2 regions of the Oceanobacillus longus genome follow, and region 1 is predicted to be linked to the other one. Evidence: a T-box and tRNA genes for the amino acid it is inferred to sense, from the RefSeq annotation. Region 1 holds a T-box; the other holds one or more tRNA genes.
What was found. The T-box of region 1 lies ahead of tyrS (tyrosine--tRNA ligase). A T-box ahead of a tRNA ligase gene usually reads a tRNA of that ligase, here a tRNA-Tyr.
Positions count from the first base shown of each region.

Region 2: it encodes a tRNA-Tyr, which carries the amino acid that the T-box ahead of tyrS (tyrosine--tRNA ligase) is inferred to sense. The anticodon was not compared.

Region 1 is NZ_JBHSAO010000001.1:321,563-324,959, reverse strand. It holds gene ACFOUV_RS01605 (BCCT family transporter) at 1-255, opposite strand, end outside; gene tyrS (tyrosine--tRNA ligase) at 414-1,685, opposite strand; T-box leader at 1,741-1,959, opposite strand; gene ACFOUV_RS01595 (transglycosylase domain-containing protein) at 2,075-3,397, shown strand, end outside.
Region 2 is NZ_JBHSAO010000020.1:11,092-14,488, forward strand. It holds gene ACFOUV_RS18440 (BCCT family transporter) at 1-165, shown strand, start outside; gene ACFOUV_RS18445 (hypothetical protein) at 403-696, opposite strand; gene ACFOUV_RS18450 (BCCT family transporter) at 798-1,259, opposite strand; tRNA gene ACFOUV_RS18455 (tRNA-Leu) at 1,657-1,740, opposite strand; tRNA gene ACFOUV_RS18460 (tRNA-Cys) at 1,749-1,822, opposite strand; tRNA gene ACFOUV_RS18465 (tRNA-Gly) at 1,833-1,907, opposite strand; tRNA gene ACFOUV_RS18470 (tRNA-Gln) at 1,911-1,985, opposite strand; tRNA gene ACFOUV_RS18475 (tRNA-His) at 2,000-2,072, opposite strand; tRNA gene ACFOUV_RS18480 (tRNA-Trp) at 2,084-2,154, opposite strand; tRNA gene ACFOUV_RS18485 (tRNA-Tyr) at 2,182-2,266, opposite strand; tRNA gene ACFOUV_RS18490 (tRNA-Phe) at 2,289-2,361, opposite strand; tRNA gene ACFOUV_RS18495 (tRNA-Asp) at 2,404-2,480, opposite strand; tRNA gene ACFOUV_RS18500 (tRNA-Met) at 2,605-2,681, opposite strand; tRNA gene ACFOUV_RS18505 (tRNA-Val) at 2,722-2,797, opposite strand; tRNA gene ACFOUV_RS18510 (tRNA-Glu) at 2,802-2,876, opposite strand; tRNA gene ACFOUV_RS18515 (tRNA-Ser) at 2,893-2,984, opposite strand; tRNA gene ACFOUV_RS18520 (tRNA-Asn) at 2,988-3,062, opposite strand; rRNA gene rrf (5S ribosomal RNA) at 3,187-3,302, opposite strand.

The DNA.
Region 1 (3,397 bases):
TGGATCACCCAAAACGATTTCCCCATACTTGGAAAATGAAAGATATAAGCCGGCTCCAACCAGTATGATTGCGTACCATATGTAGCCCCAGGAAAAGACTTCTACGATCGTGTCAAAAATACCATTCAACAAATCGAGAGATTCTGACTCATAAATTGCAAATAAAATACTGATAAAAATAACGATTAGTAATGATGGTGCAAAAATTTTGTAGTCTATCAATTTACTTTTGTTTGATTTATTATTTTCACTCATAAAAATTCCTCCTTACAGTTTAAGACATCAGTAAAAAGAAGCTTACAATATATTTGATGCCCCTACTTGCTTACCACGAATATATCGTTAATAAACTCATGTGCACAGGAAAGCATTGGAATTGAAAAAAACACCAGCCTAGGCTGATGTTTTTCATGCTAATTGTAACTAACGAGGAAGTATTTTTTCTTCCCGCGGCGAATAATGGTAAAAGTATCTTCTATCCGATCTGCTGCAGTTAGAACGTAATCCAATTCCTGTACTCTTTCCCCATTAATATAAACGGCACCACTCTTTATGTCTTCCCTTGCCTGTCTCTTCGATGAAGAAATCGACGCATTCACGAGTAAATCAATTAAACCTGTATCTTCCTTTTCCGTCTGGTAAGTCGGTACATCTTTAAATCCTTGCTCAATCTCCGTTACGGATAATTGTTTCAAGTCCCCACTGAACAAAGCTTGAGAAATTTTTTCGGCCTGCTTCAGTGCTTCTTCACTATGAACCGTCTTCGTCACCTCTTCGGCAAGACGTTTTTGAGCAACACGGTTTTCCGGGTGGTTAGCAACTTCGTCTTCCAGATCTGCAATTTCCTCTTTAGAAAGAAATGTAAAGTAGCGGGTAAATTTAATAACGTCACGGTCATCTGTGTTTATCCAAAACTGGTAAAACTCATATGGCGAAGTTTTATCCGCATCTAGCCATATTGCATTGCCTGCTGTTTTGCCAAATTTAGTACCATCTGCTTTTGTAATCAATGGTACAGTCAGCCCAAATACTTTAACATCTTCATTCTGATTTTCTCTGGAACGGCGGATAAGCTCCATGCCGGCTGTGATATTCCCCCACTGATCGCTTCCACCAATCTGGACGGTACAATTCTCCTGTTCATACAGCTTAAGAAAATCGAGAGACTGGAGAATCATATAGCTGAATTCAGTAAAGGTAATTCCTTTTTCAATTCGCGCTGAGACAGATTCTTTTGCGAGCATGTAGTTGATACCAAAATGCTTTCCGGCATCACGCAGAAAATCAATAACTGTCATACTGCCAAGCCAATCGTGATTATTACGGGACTGAACCGAGTTACCCTCTGTATCCAAGTCAACAAGTTTTCCAATTTGCTCTTGAATTTTATGTGCATATCCTTTAACGATTTCACTTGTGTTCAAAGAACGCTCACTAGATCTGCCACTTGGATCACCAATCATTCCTGTGCCTCCGCCAACAAGAGCAATCGGTTTATGACCTGCTTGCTGAAAACGTTTCAGCATGGTTAATGGAACTAAGTGGCCGATATGCAAGCTGTCCGCCGTTGGATCAAATCCACAATACAATGTTACCTGATTTTCTTTTAAGTGTTTCTCCAATCCCTCTCTGTCCGTTATTTGATGTATTAATCCACGGCTTTCTAAATCCTGTAAAATATCCATGTTTTTCACTCTCCATCTTTAATTTTAAAAACAAAAAACTCGTCCCTTATCATAGATAAGGGACGAGTTTAACACGCGGTACCACCCTTGTTGCTGGAAAACAGCCACTTGGGATTGTTAACGATGTCTCCACCGTTCTTCTGTAATAAATGAATTTATACAAAAGAAATGCTCCGGACTGTAATTCACCTGCAAATGTATACTGGCTTGCACCTACCGCCAGCTCTCTTAAAAAGGGATTTGCAAAGTTACTTCGATCCTTCATAGCAATTAGTTTATTATACATTCTTAGCATATATGTAATGAAATTGCAATATATCTTTTCCAAATATTATACAACATAAAATGCAGTTATGCTATAATTATAGAAGAATTTAGGGGGTTTACAAATGGATTTAAAAGATAAGATTCAATCCTATATGAAAAAGGCAAAGACTGTCTGGAAAACTGGAAAAGTTCAGCGCTCATCCAGAATTACTTATGATGTCGTGTGGAATGTTATCCTGTTTGTACTTGTAGTTGGCTTTCTCTTATTTATTTTTGTTGGCGGTGTCGGTGCAGGCTACTTTGCATCACTTGTAAAGGACGAGCCAATCCGAAGCAAAGAAACAATGGCACAGGATATTTATAATTATTCGGAAACGTCTAAACTCTATTTTGCGGATGATGTCTATTTTGGGGATGTAAAATCTGACATTTATCGGGAAGAAACAACATTGGAGGATGTTTCCCCTATTCTTTTGGAAGCAGTTATTGCAACGGAAGACGAGTACTTTACGGAGCATAATGGTGTCGTTCCAAAGGCGATTATGCGTGCAGTAGTTCAGGAAGTTACGAACTCTTCCGTTCAGACAGGTGGTAGTACATTAACCCAACAGTTGATTAAAAATCAGATTCTGACAAATGAAGTATCCTTTGAAAGAAAGGCAAAAGAAATCTTACTAGCATTACGACTCGAGCAGTTTTTTGAGAAAGATGAGATTCTTGAGACCTATCTAAATATTATACCGTATGGTCGTAATTCTTCAGGAAGAAATATTGCTGGGATACAAACTGCATCACAAGGTATTTTTGGAATAGATGCAAATGAAGTTAATCTTGCGCAAGCAGCCTATCTAGCTGGTCTACCACAAAGTCCTTCTGCTTATACACCATTTGTAAATACTGGCGGTTTAAAAGATGAAGCAGGTATTCAACCAGGATTAAATCGAATGCAAACCGTATTGAATCGGATGCATGAAATGGAATATATAACAAAAGACGAACTTGAAGAAGCATTGAATTATGATATTGTTGCTGACTTTAAAGAAGATCAACCTTCACCAAATGAAATATATCCTTATCTGACAGTTGAAATTGAAAAGAGAGCCAAAGCTATTATAAAAGATCATTTACTTAAAGAAGACGGATATTCAGATGACGATTTAAAAGACAATGACGAGCTTAGTGAGGAATATGATATCCTCGCTGATCGTGCAATGAGAATGAATGGGTACGAAATTCATTCCACGATTGATAAAGAGATTTATGATGTATTTCAGGAAATAGTCCAGAATTATCAAGATTACGGTAATAGCAGGACCTTCACAGAAACAAATGCTGATGGAGAAACTTATGAAGTTACCGATATCATTCAAACCGGTGGAATGTTAATTGAAAACAGCACCGGAAGAATTATTAGTTTTGTTGGTGGGCGTGGTGAGGATGAAAAT
Region 2 (3,397 bases), on a different contig from region 1:
ATATCAGCATTGCCATTCAGTGTGGTGGTCATATTGATGGCGATCGCATTTTACAAAGATGCTAATCAGGAAAGAAAGTCGTTAGGTTTAACACTTACTCCAAATAAAAAAGCAATGAAAGAATATATTGATAAAACAAAGAAGGAAGAAGATAAAAGGAGCTAATACACGAGGATTTACAATGAGTCGTATCTGTTTATGATACGGCTCATTAATCATTTATAAGGAGTCAGACGCCAGCTTCATCAGAAAAAGTAGTGGAACCCCTAGATTATTTGCACTAATAATTGCGGTGAATAAATGTGCGACAGCAACAAAGGGTGCATCAAATTTCATGTACTCCGGAAAAAAGTGAGACGTACATCGAATGAAACGATGCACGTCTATTCCGTTCATAACTGCTTAATAACCATAATAATGTGGGTAGTACGGATATGGAGGGTATGAAGGGTATGGTGGATAGGCTGCATATACTGGATAAGGTGGATAATAACCATAATTCGGACTGAAAACTGCACCTGCCAAAAGGCCACCTGCCAGCGCACCTACAAATGGTACGAGAAAAGGACCAACAAATCGCTCTTCCCCGTGAATATCTTGGCTTTCCACTCTATAATACGGTTGCTGTAAATAGCCTTCATGTAAATCATTCATATGCTCCGGAGATTCCATATTTTCTTTCCATTCTTTATTCATCTATTTCCCTCATTTCTAAATACATATCTACTCCATTAGCCTATGCATCATGTACCAATAATTATTGGGCTATTGTACTGATTCCGATTAATTTTAAACCCTTACTTTTTTTGTTTTCCATTAACTTTTTCCAATCTCAGTGACTTTAAAAGAGAACAAACCATAAGCAGCAATATAATAGAAAATGGAAACGCAGCAATAATCATCACATTTTGTACTGCTTGCAGTCCTCCGCTATATAACAAATTAATAGCAGTTAATGAAAGAACGATACCCCAAACGAATTTAAACCGTTTTGCAGGATTTAAAGATCCATTAGTGGAATGCATACTCAAAACAAATGTCGCTGAATCAGCAGAAGTTATAAAGAAAACAACAATTAAAATTATCGTTAAAATCGAAGCAATTATACTAAACGGCATTGTACTCAAGATACCAATCAACGTAAACCATAAAAAATTAACTAAAGAAGGAACAAGTAAAACTGCAATAGGGAATTCTCTAAGTGTACGCCCCTCTGAAACTCTCGCAATAAATGTACCTACATATGGTGACCAAGCAATCCACCATACCCAAGACTAGTTACAATACCTGTAACTGTTGCAATCAAGGCAAAAGTATCGATTACCTTACTACTATTGTTCGGAACTCGGTCTTATAGCATTGGCCGAAAATATTTTCTGGATTTGCTTCAAATGCGGATATACTTCTGATTATGCGTACCGATTCAAGGAAGGACAACGTTTCCAACTCGATAAGCTCCGTTGCTATATCGATTACATCGGTGCTAATTTTTTGCTACGTCGATTGCCTATAAAAAAAACACTCGCCCTGAATTAATGAAAGGAAAGCGGAAGTAAGAGTACCTATGCACGGGACTAAATATCGAAGGCTCAACGCAAAATGTACGCAAAAAAGACGGCGCTCTCCAAAGAGAACACCGTCCTATTAATGTTATGATACCGGTGGTCGGGGTCGAACCGACACGTCCGTGAAGACACGGGATTTTGAGTCCCGCGCGTCTGCCAATTCCGCCACACCGGCATGTGATATGGAGGCGGTAACCGGATTTGAACCGGTGATAAAGGTTTTGCAGACCTCTGCCTTACCACTTGGCTATACCGCCAATAATATAATGGAGCGGAAGACGGGATTCGAACCCGCGACCCCCACCTTGGCAAGGTGATGTTCTACCACTGAACTACTTCCGCAAATGGCTGGGCCACCAGGATTCGAACCTGGGGTACACGGGATCAAAACCCGATGCCTTACCGCTTGGCTATGGCCCAAAAATTATTATGAGGGCGACCGATGGGAATCGAACCCACGAATGCCGGAGCCACAATCCGGTGCGTTAACCCCTTCGCCACGACCGCCATAATAAAAGCAGGGGTAGTAGGAATCGAACCCACATTGACGGTTTTGGAGACCGTAGTTCTACCGTTAAACTATACCCCTATATGAAATTTAGTTGAAAATAAAACATGGTGGAGGGGGGCAGATTCGAACTGCCGAACCCTGAGGGAGCGGATTTACAGTCCGCCGCGTTTAGCCACTTCGCTACCCCTCCAAAAATGTTTAAATAAAAAAGGTGGCTCGGGACGGAATCGAACCGCCGACACAAGGATTTTCAGTCCTCTGCTCTACCGACTGAGCTACCAAGCCATGGAATATTATTAAATTATAATACTACTCTCTTAAAAAAAGTGGCGGTCCGGACGGGACTCGAACCCGCGACCTCCTGCGTGACAGGCAGGCATTCTAACCAACTGAACTACCGGACCTTATTTGAAATAAGGAAATTTACTTAACCATTAATAATAATTAATTGGTTGATTGCACTCTTCAAGCACTACTGATTTTCAATTAACAAAGAAGTCTATTCAACGTAGTTAACCTGAAATAATTTGGTTGCGGGGGCAGGATTTGAACCTACGACCTCTGGGTTATGAGCCCAACGAGCTACCAGACTGCTCCACCCCGCGATTTGGGAGATAAATTAATATTTATCTAAATGTTTAAAAATGGTGGAGGATGCAGGGCTCGAACCTGCGACCCCCTGCTTGTAAGGCAGGTGCTCTCCCAGCTGAGCTAATCCTCCATGTTGGTGACCCGTACGGGATTCGAACCCGTGATACCGCCGTGAAAGGGCGGTGTCTTAACCGCTTGACCAACGGGCCATTAAATAATAAGTAGTGGCGGAGAGCGAGGGATTCGAACCCTCGAGGCCGCGTTAGCGGCCTACACGATTTCCAATCGTGCTCCTTCGGCCACTCGGACAGCTCTCCATTTGGCTCCACAGGTAGGATTCGAACCTACGACCGATCGGTTAACAGCCGATTGCTCTACCACTGAGCTACTGTGGAATAATCCAATACCGAAATTCTAAGTTAATAGTTCAAACATTGATTGCTTGTCCTCGGAATCTAGATATTTCGGAGCAGAGCCATTGCTATAATAACTTTAAACGTTATACAGTAATGGATTGTTGCCTGGCGGCGTTCTACTCTTGCAGGGGCAATGCCCCAACTACCATCGACGCTGAAGAGCTTAACTTCTGTGTTCGAGATGGGAACAGGTGTGACCTCTTCGCTATTGCTACCAGACATTCCTTGAAAAACAAGGACAAGTTACATTATATGCATTTTCAAACTAAAATGCAAGTCTTTTTTAACTTATACCTTAAAAACTAAATAAGAGT